Regions from separate parts of the Amycolatopsis sp. Poz14 genome, predicted to be linked through region 1. Evidence: riboswitches for the same ligand, from Rfam matches in the RefSeq annotation. Region 1 holds a riboswitch; each other region holds the start of a gene.
What was found. Region 1 has a riboswitch for S-adenosylmethionine ahead of thrC (threonine synthase). Riboswitches for the same ligand answer to the same signal wherever they lie in the genome.
Positions count from the first base shown of each region.

Region 2: linked by a shared signal. The riboswitch ahead of FKO37_RS08895 (ATP-binding cassette domain-containing protein) and the one ahead of thrC (threonine synthase) in region 1 are both predicted to bind S-adenosylmethionine.
Region 3: linked by a shared signal. The riboswitch ahead of FKO37_RS20555 (aminotransferase class V-fold PLP-dependent enzyme) and the one ahead of thrC (threonine synthase) in region 1 are both predicted to bind S-adenosylmethionine.

Region 1 is NZ_JACLHD010000001.1:3,757,986-3,765,521, forward strand. It holds gene FKO37_RS18060 (ComEC/Rec2 family competence protein) at 1-2,182, shown strand, start outside; gene thrC (threonine synthase) at 2,207-3,472, opposite strand; SAM riboswitch class I at 3,486-3,619, opposite strand; gene holA (DNA polymerase III subunit delta) at 3,751-4,722, shown strand; gene rpsT (30S ribosomal protein S20) at 4,823-5,083, opposite strand; gene FKO37_RS18080 (DMT family transporter) at 5,476-6,336, shown strand; gene FKO37_RS18085 (VOC family protein) at 6,359-6,733, shown strand; gene FKO37_RS18090 (class I SAM-dependent methyltransferase) at 6,730-7,341, opposite strand; gene lepA (translation elongation factor 4) at 7,458-7,536, shown strand, end outside.
Region 2 is NZ_JACLHD010000001.1:1,781,258-1,788,793, forward strand. It holds gene FKO37_RS08880 (TatD family hydrolase) at 158-982, shown strand; gene FKO37_RS47395 (resuscitation-promoting factor) at 1,332-2,792, shown strand; gene rsmA (16S rRNA (adenine(1518)-N(6)/adenine(1519)-N(6))-dimethyltransferase RsmA) at 2,886-3,728, shown strand; SAM riboswitch class I at 4,288-4,378, shown strand; gene FKO37_RS08895 (ATP-binding cassette domain-containing protein) at 4,594-5,607, shown strand; gene FKO37_RS08900 (hypothetical protein) at 5,717-6,190, opposite strand; gene FKO37_RS08905 (4-(cytidine 5'-diphospho)-2-C-methyl-D-erythritol kinase) at 6,312-7,280, shown strand; gene FKO37_RS08910 (ABC-F family ATP-binding cassette domain-containing protein) at 7,318-7,536, shown strand, end outside.
Region 3 is NZ_JACLHD010000001.1:4,305,115-4,312,650, reverse strand. It holds gene FKO37_RS47785 (AsnC family protein) at 1-688, shown strand, start outside; gene FKO37_RS20570 (RluA family pseudouridine synthase) at 685-1,611, opposite strand; gene lspA (signal peptidase II) at 1,608-2,216, opposite strand; gene FKO37_RS20560 (hypothetical protein) at 2,305-2,631, shown strand; gene FKO37_RS20555 (aminotransferase class V-fold PLP-dependent enzyme) at 2,792-4,123, opposite strand; SAM riboswitch class IV at 4,164-4,278, opposite strand; gene FKO37_RS20550 (potassium/proton antiporter) at 4,374-5,852, opposite strand; gene FKO37_RS20545 (helix-turn-helix transcriptional regulator) at 5,952-6,647, opposite strand; gene FKO37_RS20540 (penicillin-binding transpeptidase domain-containing protein) at 6,919-7,536, opposite strand, start outside.

The sequences.
Region 1 (7,536 bases):
AGCGCTGCTGCTGGTCGGACTCATTGCCGCAGTGCCAACCGCTCTGCGGATCCACGACGCATCATCCGACCCGTTGGGAGCCGCTGCCGCACATGGCGTCACAGCGACGCTGCGGGTCGAGATCAGCGAGCGCCCGCGGCCGATCCACCAAGCCGGATACGCCGACCAACAGGCGGGAACCCGGTCAGTGGCGATCCCGGCCCGAGTCGCAACGGCCACAGTGGACGGTCTGCCAGTCGAATCGACCGGCCGGGTTCTGTTGCTGGCACCGGTCGCGGAATGGAATCGTCTGCTGCCCGGCCAGGAGGTGACGACATCCGGTCGTCTCCTGCCCGCACGCGGCGGCGAACTAACCGCAGCAGTCCTCTCCGTGCGGGCCGCGCCAGCAGATATCGGTCCGGCACCGTGGTGGCAGCAAGCCGCCGCAGCTCTGCGGAACAGCTTGCATTCGCTGTGCGCGATCCTGCCGGAGGAACCCGCGGGCCTCCTGCCCGGACTGGTGCTAGGCGACACGAGCGCGTTGCCGCAACGGGTCGAAGGTGAGTTCAAAGCCTCCGGACTCACCCACTTGATGGCAGTGAGCGGTGGCAACCTTGTAATCATCGGCGGAGCCGTACTGCTGCTGTGCCGGTTGGTCCGAGCAGGTCCGAGATTTTCCGCAACAGCGGCTGGAGCCTGCCTAGTGGGATTTCTCGTCCTGGTGGGTCCTGAACCGAGTGTGGTGCGGGCTGGCGTAATGGGCGGCATCGGCCTGCTCGCGCTGGCCCTGGGACGGCGTGGTTCAGCGTTGCCCGCATTGGCCTTCGCCGTTTGTGTACTGGTGGCGTGGGATCCGACGATGGCGGGCAATTTCGGTTTCGCTCTTTCGGTTCTCGCCACGGCAGGGCTGGTGCTGCTCGCGCCGCGCTGGGCAGATTCGTTGGTGCGGCGGGGAGTCCCGCCCGGTTACGCCGAAGGGCTAGCCGTGCCGCTAGCCGCGTTCGTGGTCACCGCTCCCGTCATCGCCGGAATGGCGGGCACGGTCAGCCTGGTTTCGGTCGTGACCAATGTTCTTGCGGCACCAGTGGTCGCGCCGGTCACCGTGCTGGGAGTGCTGGCAACGGTCGTCGGCCCGTGGTGGCCAGGTGCGGGGCATCTGCTGATCCATCTAGCGGATCCGGAAGCCCGATGGCTGATCACCGTCGCCCGGCATGGCGCGAGAGCGCCGGGCGCGGCGCTCTCGTGGCCCGGAGGCTGGTGGGGAGGATTGTGCGTGGCGGTCCTGCTGGTCGCAATCGTGGTGGCGGCGCGGTTTCGCCGGCTGCGGCTGCTAGTGGCGATCGGACTGGTCGTCGTGCTGCTGACAGTCGTGCCGGCCAAAGTCTTGGTGCCTGGCTGGCCGCCGGACGGCTGGGCGATGGTGGAATGCGATGTCGGACAAGGAGATGCGGTCGTCCTGGCCACGGCCGAGCCTGGTCGCGCCGTGGTCGTCGACACCGGGCCGGAGCCAGGGCCGGTCGATGAATGCCTGCGGAGGCTGGGCGTCGAACGGGTGCCGTTGCTTGTGCTGAGTCACCTGCACGCGGACCACATCGGCGGTCTCGCCTCGGTATTCGACGGACGGGCGGTCGGGGCGATCGCGGTAGGGCCAGGGCGTGCGCCCGCGTGGGCGTGGCAGTCGGTCTCCGGCGAAGCGCGGCGTCGCGGCGTGCCACTGGTGCAGTTGAGCGACGGGCAGCGGCTGGAGTGGCCGGGGCTGTCGCTTGAGGTGATCGGTCCGCGCTACGCCACTACCCGTGCACCGGCGTTGCAGGACGGCACGATGATCAACAACAGTTCGGTCGTCCTGCGCGCCGACACCGCGGCTGGCCGGGTTCTGCTGACCGGAGACGTCGAGCTGGCGGCGCAGGCGGATCTGCTTGCCGAGGGCGTCGACCTGCGGGCAGACGTCCTGAAGGTGCCGCATCACGGGTCGAGGTATTCGCTGCCGCAGTTTCTCGCGGCGGTGCGGCCGCGCACGGCGCTGATCAGTGTCGGCGCGGGCAACGGATACGGACATCCGAGCAAGTCCACAGTGGACGTTCTCGGAACGATGGGAGTGCTGGTCACCCGGACCGATATCGACGGGGACACCGCCGTTCTGCCCGGAGGAAGCGGACCGGCGGTGGTGCGCCGGGGCGAGCCGCGGGGTCCGCCGCGGTAGTGCGGCGGACCCCGGGCCGGTGCGTCAGTAGCCGAGTGCCTTGGCGACGGCCGCGGCGGACGGCGGCACGGTGGCCTTCGGGCCGATGTGGTTCTCGACCGCGTCGAGGGTCTTGAGGCCGTCGCCGGTGATGAGGAGGACGGTTTCCGCGTCCGGGTCGAGCTTGCCGGTTTCGACGAGCTTCTTCGCGGTCGCCACGGTGACGCCGCCCGCGGTCTCGGTGAAGATGCCTTCGGTGCGCGCGAGCAGCCGAATGCCTTCGACGACCTCTTCGTCGGTGACGTCCTCGATCGCGCCGCCGGTGCGGTTGACCACGTCGAGCACGTACGGGCCGTCGGCCGGGTTGCCGATCGCGAGCGAACGGGCGATGGTGTCCGGCTTCACCGGCTGGACCACGTCGTGGCCGTTGCGGTACGCGGTGGAGACCGGCGAGCAGCCCGTGGCCTGCGCGCCGAACACCTTGTACGGGCTGGCGTCCACGAGACCGAGCTGGCCCAGCTCGCGGAAACCCTTGTCCACCTTGGTGAGCTGGGAACCGGAGGCGATCGGCACGACGATCTGCTCGGGGATGCGCCAGCCGAGCTGCTCGGCGACCTCGTAGGCGAGCGTCTTCGAGCCCTCGGAGTAGTACGGGCGGACGTTGACGTTCACGAACGCCCACTTCGGGTGCTCGCCGGCCAGTTCGGTGGCGAGCCGGTTCACGTCGTCGTAGTTGCCGTCGACGGCGATCAGGTCGCCGTCGTAGACCGCGGTGGTGAGGATCTTCGCGCGTTCGAGGTTCTTCGGGATCAGCACGACCGACCGCCAGCCGGCGCGGGCCGCCGCGGCGGCGGTCGCGTTGGCCAGGTTGCCGGTCGAGGGACACGCCAGGACCTCGAAACCGAACTCGCGGGCGGCCGCGAGCGCGACGGCGACCACGCGGTCCTTGAACGAGTGCGTGGGGTTGCCGGTGTCGTCCTTGACCCACACGCGCTTGAGGCCGAGCTCCTTCGCGAGCCGGTCGGCGCGCACGAGCCGGGTGCAGCCGGGTTCGGTGTTCGGGGTCTCCTCGACGGTCGAGGGGACGGGAAGGAGTTTCTTGTAACGCCAGATGTTGCGCGGGCCCGCCTCGATGTCCTCGCGGCGGACGCGGCCGAAGTCGTAGGCGACCTCGAGCGGCGAGAAGTCTTCGACGGAGACGAATTCCGGAGCGAGCGGCTGCCGGTGCCCTTCTTCCTTCGACACCAGTTCGACGGCCGGACCGAGGTCGATCGTCTTGTTGGCGGAGGTGGCGCTGAGGGCTGCAGTCATCGCGAGGTTCCTTTCCTCATCTGCCCCGCCGAAGCGGGCCGGAATTGGCACCGTGGTCGTCAGCTACCCCGCGATCGCGGGATGACAGGCTGTACGCCGGTTGCCGGGGCTTCGTCGGGCCGTTCCCTCTGCCCCTCTGGATGAGCGGTATTCGGTTGTCGGAGCGCCGGTGGGCGCGTCCTCGGCTACACCGTACGACATCCCGATCAGCTCGTGCCACGGAGGCGGCCCACATCACCGGAGCGGGCGGCCCGGCGGCCGGGTGAGAAGATGGCCGGGTGACCACCGCACCCGCGCCGCTGCACCTCGTCACGGGCGAGGAAGAACTGCTCATCGAACGGGCTGTGCGAGCGTCCCTCGACGCGGCCAAGGCCGCGGACCCGACGGCCGACCTCACGCGCATGCGGGTGTCCGATCTCACACCGCCTGTGCTGGCCGAGCTGGTGAGCCCGTCGCTGTTCGCCGAGGGGCGCGTGATCGTGCTGGAGTCGGCGCAGGACATCTCGCAGGAGCTGTCCGACGCGGTCCTCGCGTACGTGAAGGCGCCTGCCGACGGCATCGTCCTCGTGGTCGTGCACAGCGGCGGCGGGCGGAGCAAAGCCGCCAAAGCGCTGCCGGGCGCGTTGAAAAAGGCGGGCGCGGAAATCACCGAATGCCCGAAGCTCACCAAACCGGCCGAGCGCGAGGCGTTCGTCCGCAACGAGGTGCGCCGCGCGGGCGGCAAGATCGACGCCGCGGGCCTGATGGCGCTGCTCGACTCGGTCGGCTCGGACCTGCGCGAACTGTCCTCGGCGGCGACGCAGCTGGTCGCCGACACCGGGGGAGTCGTCGACGAGCGGGCGGTCCGCCGCTACCACACCGGACGCGCCGACGTGACCGGCTTCGCGGTGGCCGAGAAGGCCGTCGCGGGCGACCGGGCCGCCGCGATGGAGTCCCTGCAGTGGGCGATGCAACTGGGCGTCCCGCACGTCCTGATCGCCGACGCGCTGGCCGACGCGGTCCGCACGATCGCTCGCGTGTCCGCGGCCGGGCGCGGCAACCCGAACCAGATGGCGGGCGAGCTCGGCATGCCGCCGTGGAAGATCCGCAAGGCGCAAGGGCAGTCCCGGGGCTGGGGCCAGGACGGCCTGGCGACCGCGATGCGCGTCGTGGCGCGGCTGAACGCCGAGGTCAAGGGCGCGGCGGCCGACGCGAACTACGCGCTGCAGCGCGCGGTCCTCGACGTGGTCGCGGCCAAGGGCGACCGCTGACGTCCCGGCGCCGGGAACGCCTTGAGGAGAGCCGAGCCGGTCCCCAGGACACGGAAAGGCCCGGCAGCCGAAGCCGCCGGGCCTTCCGGAAAGACTGCGCTCAGAGCTGGTTCGCGCGCTTCGCGAGAGCCGACTTCTTGTTCGCGGCCTGGTTGGCGTGGATGACGCCCTTGGTGACGGCCTTGTCGAGCTTGCGAGCGGCGTCGCGCTGCAGTTCGAGGGCCTTGTCCTTGTCACCGGCTTCGGCGGCCTCGCGGAACTTGCGGATCGCGGTCTTCACCGAGGACCGGATCGCCAGGTTGCGCTGCCGCGCCTTCTCGTTCGTCGTGATGCGCTTGACCTGCGACTTGATGTTGGCCATGGAGGCGTTCCTCTTTCACTCGGTGAAGGTCGTTGCCGCGTTCGTGTGGCTCCGGATCAGTCCCGAGGGACTGCCGGGTTTCCTCCCTGACGGAATGCCGCACGGCAACAGTCGAAAATCTTAACAGCCCTGTTCGCGGCGTTGCCGACGGCCCCGGAGCAGGCAAACGCTCGGCATCGCGGCCCCGTCTCGGTTACGGTGGGGTCCGGTAGTGCCTAGGGTTCCGTCGCCTGCCCGTGGTCCCGCAGAGCGGGTCGCGAAGACAACGAGGGCGGGCGGGCCTGGTCCGAGCGGCACCTTCGGCGGGAGACAGAGCCCCGCCGTTCATCTGACGGGACAAAAGCCTGGAGGACCCGGTCTTCAGCGTGCGCTGAAAACCTGAAGGGGTCCGGATGAACACCACAGCCCTCGCCATGGTCCTCGTCGCCGCGGTCGTGCACGCCGTGTGGAACCTTGCCGCCAAACGGGTTTCCGGCGGTCCGCGGTTCGTCTGGCTGTACTACACGGTTTCCGCGGCGGCGATGCTCCCGGTGATCGCGGTCGCGCTGGCCGTCGAACCGGAACGTCCACAGTGGACCTGGCTGCTCGCCGCCGCGGGCACCGCGGTCCTGCACGTGGCGTACGGGATCGTGCTGCAGCGCGGATACGAGGTCGGCGACCTGTCCATCGTCTACCCGCTGGCTCGCGGGACCGGGCCGCTGGTGTCGGTGCTCGTGGCCGTCACGGTCCTGGGCGAACGGCCGGGCGTGCTCGGGCTGATCGGGGCCTTCCTCGTCGTCGCGGGCGTCCTGGTGATCAGCCTCGGCGGCGGCACCGGCAACGCCCGGGCCCGCCGCGCGGGGGTGTTCTACGGCGTCGCGACCGGCGTGGTCATCGCCGCTTACACGCTCTGGGACGCGCACTCGGTCACGTCGCTCGGCGTGCCTCCGCTCGTCTACTTCGGCGGCGGCGCGATCGGCCAGAGCATCCTGCTCTCGCCGACCGCGGCGCGCGGCCGGTCGGAGATCAAGCGGCTGTGGCGCGACCACCGGCGCGAGGTGCTGATCGTCGGGCTCGCCTCGCCGGCCAGCTACCTGCTGGTCCTGTACGCCCTGCGGATCGCGCCGGTCAGCCTGGTCGCGCCGGCGCGCGAGTTGTCGATCGTCTTCGGCGGAGTCGCCGCCTGGCTCGTGCTCCGCGAGCGCAACGCGGTCCGCCGCCTCGCCGGATCGCTGGTCGTGCTGGCCGGGATCGCTGCGATTGCGGTCGCCTGAGCCGCTCGGGTAGGCAGGAACCATGGACGTACTGAGCAGCCGGGTGCTGATCCACCCCCGCGACCACGAGGTGTCCACCGCGTTCTACCGCGACGCCCTCGGCCTCGCGATCGAGCGCGAGTTCCCCGGCGGCACGCGGTTTTTCGCCGGCGGCGGGTCGATCGAGGTCGTCGGCACGGGCGAGGAGGGGCCCGGCCCGGACGTCAATCTGTTCCTGCAGGTCCGCGATCTCCCCGCGACGCTGGCCGAACTGGCCGGACGCGGGGTCGAACCGGTGCGCGAGGCCCGGCGCGAGCCGTGGGGCACCGACGAGGCGTGGATCGCCGACCCGGACGGGCTGCGGATCGTGCTCGTCGAGGTCCCGGAGGACCATCCGTTGCGCCGCGACAAGCGCTAGCCCGGTTTCACGGCCCGGAGCTGGGCGGCGAGCGCGGCGAATCCGGGCGGGTCCCAGGTCCAGGTCTGCAGGTCGGTGAACCCCGCAGCGGCGGCTTCGTCGGCCAGTTCGTGCCGCGTCACCGGAAGCCACTTCTCGTGCGCCGAAAGCAGCAGCCGTCCGCCCGGCCGGAGCACGCGGAACAGCTCGGCGAAGGCCGCCGGGCGGTCCTCCCAGAACTGGACGTTGTTCACGGTCAGCACGACGTCGGCGGACGCGTCCGCGCAGCCGGTCCGGGCCGCGCTGCCCGCGCGCACCTCGGCGCGGTCGCCGCAGCGGTCCGTGCAGAGGTCGCGCATTTGCGGCGAGGGTTCGACGCCGATCACCTCGCCGGCGAGTTTGCTCGCCGCGTCGAGGCCGACCCCGGGCCCGGGGCCGACGACGAGAACGGTCTCGTCGGGTTCTAGGCGCGCCAGGTCGACGATGCGGTGTTCGGTCGTGGCGTTGCCGATCGCCATCAGCTTGCCGCCGAGCCTGCCCAGCAGCCCGCTGGGATGGCCGAAAGCCCGGTCGAGCGCGGCGTCGAGGACGCCGGGGCCGGGCGGCGAGGGGGAGGGTGAAGTGCTCATGCTTCGAGGTCATCACGAGACGGGCGGGGCCGCATCGGGGATGACCCCCACCCGCACCCGGAGGTCCATGGGACGATGGGGTACGGACATCCCCCACCATCCCGAGGACAGCCCGAGTGACAGCGCCCAAGACGTTCGCCGACACCACCTTCACGCCGCCGGAGTTGATCCGCAACTTCTGCATCATCGCCCACA
Region 2 (7,536 bases), 2.0 Mb from region 1:
GGCGGGCGGGTCCGTGAAGGGCTCATCGAGGGAATCTAAGTCCGTGAAGGGGTCCCTCACGGCCGTCGTGGGTCGTGAGGGGAACCCTGGGGGAATCTGGGTACGTGAGGGTTCCCCTCACGGCATTCGCGAGGCGAGGGCGCAGTAGCTTGGAAGCATGGGTGCCGAAAAGCGCGAACTTCCTCCGATTCCTGATCGGCTGCCGGTGACGGTGGTTGACGCGCACACTCATCTCGACGCGTGCGGGGCCGAGACTGCGGCTGATGTCGCCGCGATGGTCGACCGTGCCGAGCGGGCTGGCGTTGCGCGTGTTGTCACTGTCGCGGATGATCTCGCGGCCGCTCGCTGGGCTTCCGAAGCGTCCACCTGGGACTCGCGGGTCTTCGCTGCGGTGGCTATTCATCCCACGCGTACCAAGGAATTCGGGCCTGACGAACAGTCCGAAGTGGAGCGTCTGGCGCGCGGGGAGCGGGTGGTCGCGGTCGGTGAGACGGGGCTCGATTACTACTGGGACTACTCGCCGCACGATGCACAGCAGGCTGCGTTTCGCTGGCACATCGACCTTGCGAAACGGCTTGGCAAGGCGCTGATGATCCACGACCGCGACGCGCACGAGGACGTGCTTCGCATCCTCGACGAGGAAGGTGCGCCCGAGACGGTCGTCTTCCACTGCTTCTCCGGCGACGAGCACATCGCGCGGCGCTGTGTCGACAAGGGCTACATCCTGTCCTTCGCGGGCACGGTCACCTTTAAGAACGCGCGCGGGCTGCACGAGGCCGCGCGTCTTGTGCCGCGTGGACAGTTCCTCGCGGAGACTGACGCGCCGTTTCTGACCCCTCATCCCTACCGTGGGCGGCCGAACGAGCCGTATTGCACCGCCTACACCGTTCGCTTCCTCGCTCAACTGCGCGGCGAAGCGGTCCACGAGGTGGCCGAAGCGGTCCGGACCACTGCCGAACGCGCATACCGGCTGCCTGCGTGATTCCGTAGTGTCACAACGGGTTGCACGGATTGCGACATTCGAGACCGCGCATTCGTCCACCTGATGAGTGACGCAAGTCACGACACTCCGGGGGGTGTTTGCGCAACCTGCCGACACCCGTTACTGTCCCGTGATCGTGCCGGTCGGTACCGCGCAGCGGAACCGGCTGATACGCCCACCAGTCACGTCAGTGCACGTCGGGGAAGCGGAACCGGGGTTGGTACGACCTGGGACCGTGACGATGGCGCTGGCTGGGGGTGTCGGACTTGAGAGGCGCGCCCGAGGGTGCGTCGCGAACGAAGGACGACGCGCGAGGTACGCGCGATGTCTTGGGAAAGGGAACGACCCGGTGACTGGTAGTCGGCAGGATGATTCGCGTCTTGACGCGGGTTCGGCGTATTTCTCCTCCTCCGAGTCCTCGGTGGCCGTGCTCGACCGCGAGCTCGAGGACACCGCCTACGGGCAGCTTGACTTCTCCGACGAGCTCCGCGTGACCGAGCAGGACGTGCTCGCCGCGCTGGGGCCGGACGCCGACCTGCTGATGTCGGAAATCGACGTCGACGTCGACGAGCTGATCCGCCTCATCAACGCGGAAACCACGATGCTTCCGCCTCTCGTTCTCCCGGACGAGGTCGAGCAGGACCGCACCGCCTCCCCGCAGGCCAAGAAGGCCGCGGTCGAGGAAGGGCTGCGCGAGGCGACCAAGACCTGGAAGCGCCGCTTCCTCAAGGGTGCCGTGCTCTCGCTGCTGGTCACCGTCGGCGGTGGCGGCGCGGCGGCGCTCGCGATGAACAAGAGCATCACCGTCGACGTCGACGGCCACCAGCAGACCGTGCACAGCTTCGGCGGCACCGTCGGCGACGTGCTCAAGGACGCGGGCCTCTCGGTCGGCGAGCACGACGCGCTTTCGCCCTCGCCGCAGGCGGCGGTCGGCGACGGCGGCGTCATCAAGCTTGAGCGCGGCCGTCAGCTGAACCTCGTCGTGGACGGCGTGTCCCGGCCCTCCTGGGTCCGCGCGACCACGCTCGGCGAGGCGATGAACCAGCTCGGCATGGGCAGCATGCTTTCCCAGGGCGCGTGGACGTCGATGCCGTCGTCCGGCGAACTGCCGCTGGAGGGCTCGACCGTCCAGGTCAAGACCCTCAAGCACATCACGCTTTTCGACGGCACCAACGCGCCGCGCAAGGTGGACACCACCGCGGTGACCACCAAGGAGCTCGCCTCCGACCTGAAGCTGAACCTCGGCCCGGACGACGCGATCGAGGGCGGTCTCGACGTCAGCCTGAAGAACGGCGCCGAGGTCCACGTCAGCCGCATGGGCGTGTCGATGGTCAACCAGGAAGAGACCATCGACCCCGAGGTGCAGAAGGTCGACGACCCGACGCAGCTGCAGGGCCAGCAGAGCGTCGAGGACCCGGGCACGCCGGGCAAGAAGCTGGTGACCTACAAAGTCACGAAGAAAAACGGCGAAGAGATCGCGCGCGAGCACGTCTCGGAGAAGGTCCTCGTCGAGGCCAAGGCCAAGATCATCAAGGTCGGCACCAAGAAGCCGCCGGCCCCGGCCATCGGCGACACCGGCGCGTGGGACCGCATCGCGCAGTGCGAGTCGGGCGGCAACTGGTCGATCAACACCGGCAACGGCTACTACGGCGGCCTGCAGTTCGACCGGCAGACCTGGAACGCCTACGGCGGCCAGCAGTACGCCCCCACCGCCGACAAGGCGACCCGGGAGCAGCAGATCGCGATCGCCGAGAAGGTGCGCGACGCCCGCGGCGGCTACAGCGCCTGGGGCTGCGGCTACAAGGCCTGAGCCACGCTCTGATTTTCCGGCAGGCGGCCGGGAGCCTCGCGCTCCCGGCCGCCTGTTTTCGTCCGTCGCGCCGCCGCTGGGTAGGCTCGTCCGGTGGTGGAACTGCTGGGGCCTGCCGAAATCCGCGGGCTGGCCGACGAACTCGACGTCCGGCCCACGAAGAAACTCGGGCAGAACTTCGTGCACGACCCCAACACGGTCCGCCGCATCGTCGAACTCGGCGGTGTGCAGCCTGGGGACGTCGTCCTGGAGGTCGGACCCGGTCTCGGCTCGCTGACGCTCGGCCTGCTGGCCGCGGGCGCTCAGGTCGTCGCTGTGGAGATCGATCCGGTGCTGGCCGCCCGCCTGCCGCGCACAGTCGCCGAGCGCGCGCCTGAGGCCGCGGACCGGCTGACCGTCGTCGGCGCCGACGCGCTGCGGGTGCGGGCGGCTGACCTGCCGGCTGAGCCGGTGTCGATCGTCGCGAACCTGCCGTACAACGTCGCGGTGCCGGTGGTGCTGCACCTGCTGGCCGAGCTGCCGTCGCTGCGCAGCGGGCTCGTCATGGTCCAGACCGAGGTCGCGGACCGGATGGCGGCCGGGCCGGGCAGCCGCACTTACGGCGTGCCGAGCGTGAAGCTCGCTTGGTACGGGCCCGCGCGCAAGGTGGCCGCCGTGCCGCGCGCGGTGTTCTGGCCGGTGCCGAACGTCGATTCCGCTCTGGTCTCGTTCACCCGGACCGACCCGGTTTCCGGAGTGGATCGGGCCCGGCTGTTCGCGGTGGTCGACGCGGCGTTCTCGCAGCGGCGCAAGACTTTGCGGGCCGCGCTGGCCGGATGGGCTGGTTCTGCCGAGCGGGCTGGCGAGTTGCTCGCCGAGGCGGGGATCGACCCGAAGACGCGCGGGGAGCAGTTGGACGTGCACGCTTTCGCGCGGATCGCGGCTGCCGGAATGTGACCCACCTCCCCCAGGGTGCTCGCCTTGCGACTTCCAACGGCGGTGTCGGAGCAGGTATTCCCTGGTTTCGCTGCGTTCTCCGATGATCTTGTGTCGTCGCTGATTGTGGGTCATCCACAGCCTTCTGGCTACGCTTGGTGATCACGCGAGCACGGCTGAAACAGCCCTCCACCTGTGACGAGCAGCTCGGCATTCGGGGGAGTCGGCCTGCTCCACGCCCGGGATTGTTCCGCAGGGCTGCCCCCAGGTGCTTCGCTTCGCTGACCTATCTCGGCTCGGTCGAGGCCCCGGTGCGCCGCGCGTCGAGGCCCGCGAACCATCGCCCCTTGACAACGAGAAAACTCTTGTTCCACAAAGATCCTTGATCGTCCACAGTGGAACGAACCCGTTCGCCGCCGGTGCCCGTGACGAGCGTTTCGCAGGTCGAGGCACTGTTCGGCGGCCGAGGTTCCGGGCTTCCGGTTTTTGGACGCGGTGTTCCGGTATGCGGGCACCACCAGACGTGTGATCTGCACCAACGCGCTTGCGTTCAGCCAATGGGATCGGCTTTACTCGAAAGCGTCCATCCCGAGCGACTGAGAGACCTGGCTCGCCGAAGTCGCAGCAACCACCCTCCGCAGGGCAGGTGCTACCGCCAGGACCGATGGAGGCTGTTTTCGATGAAGAGGGTCACCCGCCCGCTCCTGCTGACCCGCCGGCGCGTAGTCGACGAAGGTCGCCGCTCGGTATGTGCGTGTCAACGCTCCATGGTCATCGCCTGATCGTTTTTTCCGCAGTTTCTTGCGCCGTCCACAGTGGACGGTAATTCGATGACGCCTGGCGCGCCCGGAATCGGCGCCGCGCCTCGTTTGCCTGGAGCCCTTTCGTGATCACTGTCGAAAACGTGTCCAAGTCCTTTCCCTTCCACGGAAATCGGGTCGCCGCGCTGCGCGATGTGAGTGTCGACGTGCAAGCCGGTTCGCTGTTCGGGGTCGTGGGTCCGTCCGGTTCCGGCAAGTCGACCCTCGCCCGTTGCATCGCGCTGCAGGAGCGCCCCGACCGCGGCGTCGTGCGGCTCGACGGCCTCAACACCGCGACGCTCGACGGCAAGCGGCTGCGGGAGATCCGCCGCCAGCTGGGTGTCGTCGGGACCAAGCCGGAGCTGATCGCCGAGCGCACCATCGCGGGCAACATCGCCAGCCCGCTGGAGCAGCTCGGCGTCGACGGCCCGCAGCGGCGCAGCCGGGTCGGCTCGCTGCTCGACCTTGTCGGCCTCACCGCCCGCGCCGGGCAGAAGCCGGAAGAACTCACCGACGGCCAGCTCCGCCGGGTCGCGGTCGCCAGGGCGCTCGCCGCCGGACCGGCCGTGCTGCTCGCGGACGACCCGACCGCCGGGATCGCGGCCGAGGACGCGGGTGCGGTGCTCGCCGTGCTCGACCGGGCGCGGGCCGAGCTGGGCGTGACGGTGGTCGTCACCACGCCGGACGCGGACGTCGTCCGCCGGGTCTGCGACGACGTCGCGGTGCTCGACAACGGCGCGATCGTCGAGCGCGGCACGGTGCTCGACCTCATCTCGACGCCGGACAGCTGGACCGCGCAGGCGGTGCTGCCGTCGGTCGAGACCTCGCGCGCCCAGTCCGCGAAGTACGACCGCGCGGTCGACGTCGTGCTGATCGGTTTCGCTTCGGTGGGCGCCCTGCTGCCTGAGGCGGCCAGCCGGTTCGACGTGGAGCTCGCCACCATCGGCGGCGGCCTCACCCGCATCGGGGACACCCCGATCGCCCGGTTCCGCCTCGGCGTCCGCGGCGAGCGGGCCGACGCCGCGCTGTCCTGGATCTCTGACCGGGGTGCGCACGTGAGCCAGCCGGCTCGCGGTCCGCAGAGCGTCGTGGCTGCCTGATTTCCCTTTAACTGAGCGGTTTTCCGAGGGCCGTCCCATGCGATGGGGGCGGCCCTCGCCGCGTTCGCGGGACGCGTCGCCCCAGGAATCAGGTCGCCGGGTCAAAGTTTCAGGACAAGTGTCCTGAATTCTGTCCATTGTGGTCGTTCCGGCGCAGGATCTCCGCCAGCTCCGGATCCGCGTGCGTCTCGGCGGTCTGCTTCCACCTCGCCACGAGGGCGGCGAACGGCACCGGGTTGCCGAGGGATTCGGCTCGCTCCAGGGTTTCGGCCAGTTCGCCGACGAATGTCCGTACCTCCTCCGCGGACAGGTACCGCGCCCACGGGAACGCGGCGGGCAGCGCCTCGGCGGCGAGCGCGGCGGTCTCGGCGCTGCGGCGCATCAGTTCCGCGAGGATCGTGACGGTCGCCGAAAACCCGGCCGCCGCCTGTTCGGCGCGCTCGGCGGTCACGAGCAGCAGATCGGGTTTGTCCTTCTCCCGTCGGCGAATCCGGACCGAACGGGTCGGCGAACTTTCGAGCCGGTCGGTGACCCGGCGCGGGTGCAGGGACAGCTCGGACAGGTTGACCTCCGGCGCGCGCATAGTTCCAAAGTAGTTCCAAATTAGTCCGGATGGCCACTCCGGAGCGACGGTTGGGGGAACTTCCGTGCCGACGTTTTCTCCTGGCGACACCTGGTCAGCGCCAGCCACGTAGGCTGGACGGGTGCTCGCCGTCGTACCACCACCAGTCACCGTCCGGGTCCCGGCCAAGGTCAACCTGCACCTGGCCGTCGGCGACCTGCGGGCGGACGGGTTCCACGAGCTGGTCACCGTCTTCCAGGCGCTTTCGCTCACCGACGAGGTGACCGTCGCCGCCACCGACGAGCCAGGGCTCGAGGTGTACGGCGAGGGGGAGCGCACGGTGCCCACCGACGGCGCCAACCTCGCCTGGCGCGCGGCGCGCGAGCTGGCCTCCTACGCCGGACGGCCGGACGCGGATGAGCCGAAGGTGCGAATCGTGCTGCGCAAGGGCATTCCGGTCGCCGGCGGCATGGCGGGCGGGAGCGCGGACGCGGCGGCGGCGCTGGTCGGGCTCTCGTCGCTCTGGAAGCTCGACATCACCCGCGACGAGCTGGCCACCATCGCCGGCCGGCTGGGCAGTGACGTGCCCTTCGCGCTGTACGGCGGCACTGCGCTCGGCACCGGCCGCGGCGAGCAGCTCGTTCCGGTGCTCGCGCGCCACACGTTCCACTGGGTGCTCGCCTTCGACGAGGAAGGCCTGTCCACGCCCAAGGTGTTCGGCGAACTCGACCGGCTGCGCGCCGACGGCAAACCGCCGCGGATCGGGTCGCACACGCCGGTCGTGGAGGCGCTCGCGTCGGGTGATCCTCGCCAACTAGCCCTGTTGCTCGGCAACGACTTGCAGGCGGCCGCGGTGTCGCTGCGGCCCGGCCTGCGCCGCACGCTGCGCGCCGGGGTGAACGCGGGCGCGCTCGCCGGCTGCGTGTCCGGCTCCGGGCCGACGTGCGCGTTCCTGTGCTCCGACGCGGAAACCGCGGTCGAGGTGGCCGCTGAGCTGTCCGGCGCGGGAGTGTGCCGGACGGTGCGGGTCGCGCACGGCCCGGTGCCGGGGGCCCGGGTGGTCGGCGGCGACGACGCCCCGCGCAACGCGCCGCCGCGCGTGCACGCCTGAAAGCTCGAATCAACAGTCCACAGTGGAAAGGATCCGGATGGCCAACCTGGTCAACCTGGAATCGGTGAGCAAGTCCTACGGCGTGAAGCCGTTGCTGGACAACGTTTCCCTCGGCGTCGCCGAGGGGCAGCGCATCGGCGTCGTCGGGCTCAACGGCGGCGGCAAGACGACGCTGCTCGAAGTCCTTTCCGGACTGAGCGAGCCGGATTCCGGCCGGGTGAGCCAGGTGCGCGACCTGCGGATGGCGGTGGTCACC
Region 3 (7,536 bases), 550 kb from region 1:
TCCCCCGGGACCGAACGGAATTCCCGGCGGGCCGGGGGTATCGGGTGCCTATCCCCCGGGATCAAACGGGATCCCCGCCGGGCCGGGGGTGTCCGGCGCGTACTCCCCCGGGCAAACCGGGATGCCGCACCAGGTTCCCGTCGGCGCGAATGTCCACAATGGACCCTCCGGGCCGTACCCTGCTCCGGACCCGGTCGTCAGCACGTGGGGCGTCCCGCAGACCGCTTCCTGGGCCCGCGGCGACGAACCCCGGCCCGCCGCGGCGCCTGCCAAGCAGGGGCGGATCGGCGAGACGATGCAGTCGCAGGGGCTCGAAGGGGAACAGCTTTCCGTGCAGCTGCTGGAGGTCCAGGATCCCGCCGACTTCCTCTTCGGCGCGGCGGGCTACCGGCTCGAGGACGGCGAGCGCGCGGTCGTCGTGCACACCGAGATCACCAATCGCGGGCCGATCCCGTTCGCGTCGCTGCCCGACAACTATCTCGAGCTCGTCACCGACAGCGGCGAGACGGTCGCGAAGGCCCCGGTTTCGCTGACGTCCCGGCCGCCGCACAAGATCGGCGTGCAGCCGGGCGAGACGCTCGGCGGGCACACCGTCTACGTGCTCCCCACCGCGACCCGCGTCGTCTCGGTGCGCTGGAGCCCGCGGCCCGAGCCGGACGAGCGCACCCTGACCTGGGCCGTCGACTAGTTCCCGTCGCGCAGGATCTCCAGCGCACTGGCCAGATCGTCGGGGTACTCCGCCTCGAACTCGACCCACCGGCCGTCCGCGGGGTGTGCGAAACCGAGCGTCCGCGCGTGCAGCCACTGGCGCGTCAGGCCGAGTTTCCGGGCCAGCACCGGGTCCGCCCCGTAGGTCAGGTCGCCCGCGCACGGGTGGCGCAGCGCGGAGAAGTGCACGCGGATCTGGTGCGTACGCCCGGTTTCCAGCTTCACGTGCGCCAGCGACGCCGCCCGGAACGCCTCGACCACCTCGTAGTGCGTGACGCTCGGCCGTCCGCCCGCGACGACGGCGAACTTGTAGTCGTGCCGCGGATGGCGGTCGATCGGGGCGTCGATGGTGCCGCGCGTCGGGTCCGGGTGGCCCTGCACGACGGCGTGATAGCCCTTGTCGACGGTCCGTTCCTTGAACGCCCGCTTCAGCACGGTGTACGCGTGCTCGCTCTTCGCCACCACCATCACCCCGGTGGTGCCCGCGTCGAGCCGGTGCACGACGCCCTGTCGTTCGGCCGCGCCGGAGGTCGAGATGCGCAGCCCGGACGCGGCGAGTCCGCCGACGACCGTCGGACCGGTCCAGCCCGGGCTGGGGTGCACGGCGACGCCGACCGGTTTCGAAATCACCACGATGTCGTCGTCATCGTGCAGGATCTTCATGCCTTCGACTGGCTCCGCGACGATTTCCGCCGCACGTTCCGGTTCCGGCAGCGTCACCTCGAGCAGCCCGCCCGCGGACAGCCGGTCCGATTTGCCCGCCGGACGGCCGTCGAGGAGGACGTCGCCCGCCGCGGCGAGGTCCGCGACCGCGGTGCGGGACAGGCCGAGCAGTTTGGCGAGCCCGGCGTCGACGCGCATCCCGTCGAGCCCGTCGGGGACGGGCAGCATGCGCGCGCTCACTCGGAGTCCTTCTTCTTGCCGCGGGTGGAGGTGCCGTCGTAGTCCTTGCCGAGCAGGGACAGCAGCACGATCAGCGCGCCGCCGACGCAGATCGCGGAGTCGGCGATGTTGAAGATCGCGAAACCCTGGCCGTTGGGCGCGAACGCGGAGATGAAGTCGACGACGTGGCCGCGCAGCGGTCCGGGCTCGCGGAAGAACCGGTCGGTCAGGTTGCCGAGCGCGCCGGCGAGCACGAGCCCGAGGCCGATCGCCCAGCCGACCGAGCGCAGCCTGCGCGAGATCCACACGATCGCGATCACGACGCCGATCGCGACCAGCGCGAGCACCCACGTCATGCCGGTCGCCATCGAGAACGCGGCGCCCGGGTTGCGGATGACCTGCAGGTAGATCAGCCCGCCGAGGATCGGCTTGGGCTCCTTGCCCTCGAGGTTCGCGACCACGAGGTTCTTCGTGATCAGGTCGATCGCCCACAGCAGCGCCGCGACCGCGAACACCACCCAGACCCGCCGCTTGGGCAGCGGCGCGCCGTCCCCGGCGGCCTCCTGCTCAGGCGGTTCCGCAGACGGCTCGACCTCGGACTCGGACGGCGAAGGATCGGTGCTCACACCCCCATTGTCCACAACCGCGCCCGAGCAGGTCACAGCGGCCGAATTCAGTCGCCCCGGAGGCCCCTCGCCCGCCATCATCGCTGCCATGCCCGCCGAGATCCCCGCCCCCGCCGCGGCCGCGGCCTGGATCGCCCTCGACCTCTCCCCCACGAGCGACCTCCCCCTCTGGGCCGCCCACTGGCTGGCCGACGGCGAGGACGGCGAGCACCTGCGTCACCTGGCGGGGCTGTCCCGCAGCGAACCGCGGGAAATCCACGACGTGCAGGAGGCCGCGCTAGCGGACTGCCGCACGCCCATTCCTGCGGTGGCCGACGCAGCTGAAGCCGCGTTCACTCATCTGGCCCGGCTGTTCCTCAACGGCCATCTCAGCGAACGCGGCCTGCTGAACGACCTGCACGCGGACTGTGTTTGATGGCGTCGGCTCCGCCGCCGCGGCGGGATCGCCCTTAAGCCGACGTTTGGGCTGAGCGACGCGAGGGGCCTTCGGCCTGTCACGCCGCTCAGCCCAAACGTCGGCGCGATCCCGCGTTGTGGTCACGTTTCCTGTCGCGCCAGTCCCAGCACCCGCCCCGTCAGGCGCAGAACGGCGGCAGCTCCCGCGGGTCCCCGACCGGTGCCCACCGCCCGTCCACCTTCGCGTACTCCCAGCGGGCTCCCCGGGCGACGATCCGCCGCAGCGCCAGCACCAAGCGGTCGACGTGTTCCTCGGTGCTCCCCAGCCCGAGGCTCACCCGGACCGCCTGCTGGCCTTCGCTTCCGGCTTCCCTGATCAGCCGCCGGGCCGCCACGTGCGCGCAGAACGCCCCGTCCCGCACGCCGATTCCGTACTCGGCCGAGAGCACCGCGGCCAGCCACCCGGGCTCGAACCCGTCGACCACGAAGCTCACCGTGCCGACCCGGTCCACCGGCGCGTCGAAGAACCGCAGCTCGGCGAAACCCGGCAGGCTCTCAAGCCCCTTGCGCAACCGATCCAGCAACGCGGCCTCGTGCGAACCCACAGCATCCCACTGAGCCGCCAGCTGCTCGCAAGCCACCCCGAGCGCATACACGCCAACGGTATTCGGCGACCCGGCCTCGTGCCGCTCCTCGCCGCTGTTCCACACCACGGCTTCCTCGGTCACCAGCTTCGTAGCGCCACCACCGGCCAGGTACGGCTCGGCCGCCCGCAACCAGTCGCTGCGCCCGATCAGCGCACCGGCCCCGAAGGGCGCGTACAGCTTGTGCCCGGACAGCGCGACATAGTCAACATCCAGCTCCCGCAACGAAATCTGCCGGTGCGGAGCGAGCTGCGCGGCGTCGAGGGCCACCCGGGCGCCGTGTTTCCGGGCCACCGCAGCGATCTCGGCCACCGGCAGCAGCTCGCCGGTCACATTGGACGCACCGGCGACGACCACCAACCGCGGCCCCTGCGGGCATTCCGCGAGCGCTTCGTCCACAACGGACACTGCGGCGAGCCGGGTCCGCGGCAGCTGCACGCGCCGGACGTTCGGGCCGCGCCACGGCAGCAAGGCCGCGTGGTGCTCGCTGTCGAAAACCACCACGGAAGTCTTGCGCGGCAACGCTTTCGCCAGCAGGTTGAACGCGTCAGTGGTGTTGCGGGTGAAGATCACCGAGTCGCCGTTGCGCGCGTCCACGAACCGGCGCAGCACGTCGCGCGTCCGCTCGTAAAGCCGCGTCGAGACCTGCGAAGCGAAGCCCGCGCCGCGGTGCACGCTGGCGTACCAGGGAAGGAACTCGTCGACCGCCGAACGCACCGCGTCCAGACACGGCGCGCTCGCCGCGTGGTCGAGGTTGGCGTAGCCGATGTCGCCGCCGGTGACCAGCGGGACCCGCAGCGTCGCACCGGCGACAGCGGGAACGGCAGCGGCAACAGTTTCCGTGGACCGGTCGAGTGCGAGAGTCATGACGGCGCCTCCTCGGCGTTCCGGGGGACCCCCGGCGAGGGGCCCGCGCTTGCCCGCCGCACTGCGCGACCGGCCTGGTCCTCACCCGGGGCACCCCACCGCGGTAGGAGGGTTGCCGGCCAGCAAGCCGGGGCTTCGCGCTGGCACTCATGACCTGGAACCGAAGATAGCGGACGACCCCCGGGAGAAACCAGACCCGTCTCGTGATCTGAGACGGCAGTCACAGGGTGCGTCCACAAAGGACAGAAGATCAGGCTCCGGATTCCCCGTGCCAGCGCGCGAGGCGGCCGGCCCGGTCGACGGCCCGGATGCGCCGTTCGGTCGCGTCGCGGTCAGCGGCGGTCGTGACCACCAGAAGCTGGTCCTCGACCTGCAAGCGGCTCGTTTTCTGCGGGGTGAAGCCCGTCCCGCCGCGCACCACGAGGCTGACCGTCGCCCCGGCGGGCAGCCGCAGCTCCGACAGGTACACGCCGTGCAGCTTCGACCCCTTCTGGATGCGCACCTGCAGCAGTTCGGCGCCGAGCTCGTCGAGCGGGGCGGCGTCGACCTCGATCTCGTGCGCCTGCGTCGCCTTCGCCAGCCCGAGGATCCGCGCGAGCGGGCTGAGCGTCGCGCCCTGCAGCACGGTGAGCACGATGACGAGCACGAAAACCGCGTCCACGAGCCGTTGCGCACCGGGCACGCCCTCGGACAGCGGGATCATCGCGAGCACGATCGGCACCGCACCGCGCAGCCCCGCCCAGGACAGGAACGCCTGATCCCGCCACGGCAAACGGAACGGCAGCAGCGACAGGACCACCGACAGCGGCCGGGCGAGCAGCAGCACCACCGCGCCCGCGACCAGGCCGGGGATGAGCGTTTCGAGCAGCCGGGTCGGCGACGCGAACAGGCCGAGCAAGACGAACAGCCCGATCTGCGCGAGCCAGCCGAGCCCTTCGGCGAACGACAGGGTGTCCGACCGGTGCGGGAGCTTGGAATTCCCCAGCACCAGGCCGGCGACGTAGGTGGCGAGCAGGCCGGACGCGTGCGCCAGCTGACCCGAGGAGTACGCGAGCACGCACACCGCGACCGTGGCGAGCGGGTAGAGGCCGGTCGCCGGGAGCGCTGCCCGGCGCAGCGCCTGCGCGCCCAGCCAGCCGAACGCGAGGCCGAGCACGAGGCCGGTGAGCAGTTCGTAGACCACCAGCAGCGGCAGCGACCAGTCGACCGCCTCGCCGGACGCGAGCACGACGACCGCGATGTAGGCGGGCGCGTCGTTGATGCCGGATTCCAGTTCCAGCGCGCCGACGAGCCGTTTCCCGACCCCGGCCGTGCGCAGCACGGAGAACACCGCCGCCGCGTCGGTGGACGCGAGAACCGCGCCCCACAGCAGAGCGAGCCGCCAGTCGAGGCCGAGCAGCCAGTGCAATGCCGCGCCGGTGACCGCGATGCTGATCACCACGGCCACTGTGGACAGCAGGATTCCGGGCCCCAGCGAGGGTTTCACCGCGGACCAGCGCGTGGTGAGCCCGCCCTCGGTGAGGATCAGGACGAGCGCGGCGAGCCCGAGGGACTGGGTGAGCGCCGGATTGTCGAAGCGGATGCCGAACCCGGCTTCGCCGAGCACGACGCCGATCCCGAGATACAGCAGCAGCGACGGGAATCCGAGCCGGATGGACACCCGCACCGCGACGACCGAGACGACGAGAACCAGCGCTCCGACGCCCAGCACCAGGGGAAGCTCGTTCACCCTCCGCCTCCCTCCCGGTCGCCCGCAGGCGTCCAGAATAGTGAGGCAGTGTCCGGTTCCCGAGCGCGCACCACCGGTCCGGGGGACCTCGCCGGTGTGTTACGAAGCCTCGGCGGCACTCACCGTCGCGAGATCGACACCGAGCGCGGCGAACGGCCCCCGCGCGCCCGGCAGGACGCGGACCGCGCGCTGCTGGTCCCGCGTCAGCCATCCCGCTTCGACCGCCCGCTCCAGCACCGCCGCCGGAACCGCGCCGGCGAGGTGCTCCCGCCGCTCTGTCCAATCCAGACAGTCGCGCAACAGCGGCCGCCGCGGCCGATCCGGCACCGCGACACCGAGATCGGCCAGCACGTCGCGTCCGGAGTCGGTGAGCGCGAGCCCGTCCGACACGTCGATCAGGCCCCGCTCGACCATCCCGTCCCGCAAGGCGACGCCGAGGGTCCCGGCGAGATGGTCGTAGCAACTGCGCGCGAACGACAAACGCTGCACCCGCAACGAAGTCCGGAGCCCGGACGGCCGTTTCAGTTCGGCATGCTGCGCCAGATGCTCGATCAGCTCCGCGACCCGCGGATTCGCGAGCCGCACGTACGCGTGCCGCCCCTGCTTCACCCGGGCGACGAACCCGGCCTCGGCCAGCCGCGTCACGTGCTCGCTGGCCGTCGACACCGCGATCCGCGCCGCGGCGGCCAGTTCGCCGACCGTCCAGGCCCGGCCGTCGAGCAGGGCGAGACACATGGTCGCGCGGCTCGGGTCGGCGAGCACGGCGGCGACCTCGGCCAATGCGACGGTTTCCATGTGCCCACGGTAGAGCGGGGACGCTTCGGCCGCGGCCGAAGTGAGGTTTCTCGGCAGCCGCGGCGTGCGTCCTGGTTGCCGCGATGCGCGGCAACCAGCACCGGCCGGATCACGCCCATCGGACCGGGACAGCTTCACGCATCTCGCTCGCGGAGCTGGCGCGGTTGCGAGGTCCGTGAAGGGCTCCTTGAGGGAATCAGATTCCTTCAAGGAGCCCTTCACGGACTTTCAACGGGAGAGGAACCCGCCGCACACCCGCGCTGCTGAGTCCCTACAGCGCGTCGAGGAACTTGGCGCCCAGCGAGACGGCCGGTTTGGAGTCGTTGGCTCCCTCCAGGAACACCGCGAACGCCAGGTCGCCGCGGTAGCCGACGAACCAGCCGTGTGCCTCCGCGCCGTCGCCGAACTGCGCGGTGCCGGTCTTGCCGAACACCGGGCCGGAGTGTGCCAGGCCGGTCGCTGTGCCGCCGGTGACGACCTCGCGCATCATCCCGCGCAGCGCCGCCAGGACCGGGCCGGACGGCGGGTGGTAGCCGGTGTTGACCTTGGTGCCGTCCTCCCACAGCCGCGGCACGACCGCGCGCCCGGACGCCGCGGTCGCCGCCATCACCGCCGCGCCCATCGGGCTGACCTGCACCTTTCCCTGGCCGATGCCGTCCTCGACCTGTTCGTCCGCGTTCGCCGCCGGGTCGACGCGGCCCATCTCGGTGGACAGGCCCTCGATCGAGAAGTCGGCGTTGAGGCCGAACTGGGTGGCCGCCTTCGCGAGCCCGTCGGCGGGCAGCTGCGACGCGAGCCGGGCGAACGTGGTGTTGCAGGACTTCGCGAACGCCTTGTGCACGGTCGTCGTGCCGAGGTCGAACCCCTCGTTGGAGAGCGTGCGGGTGCC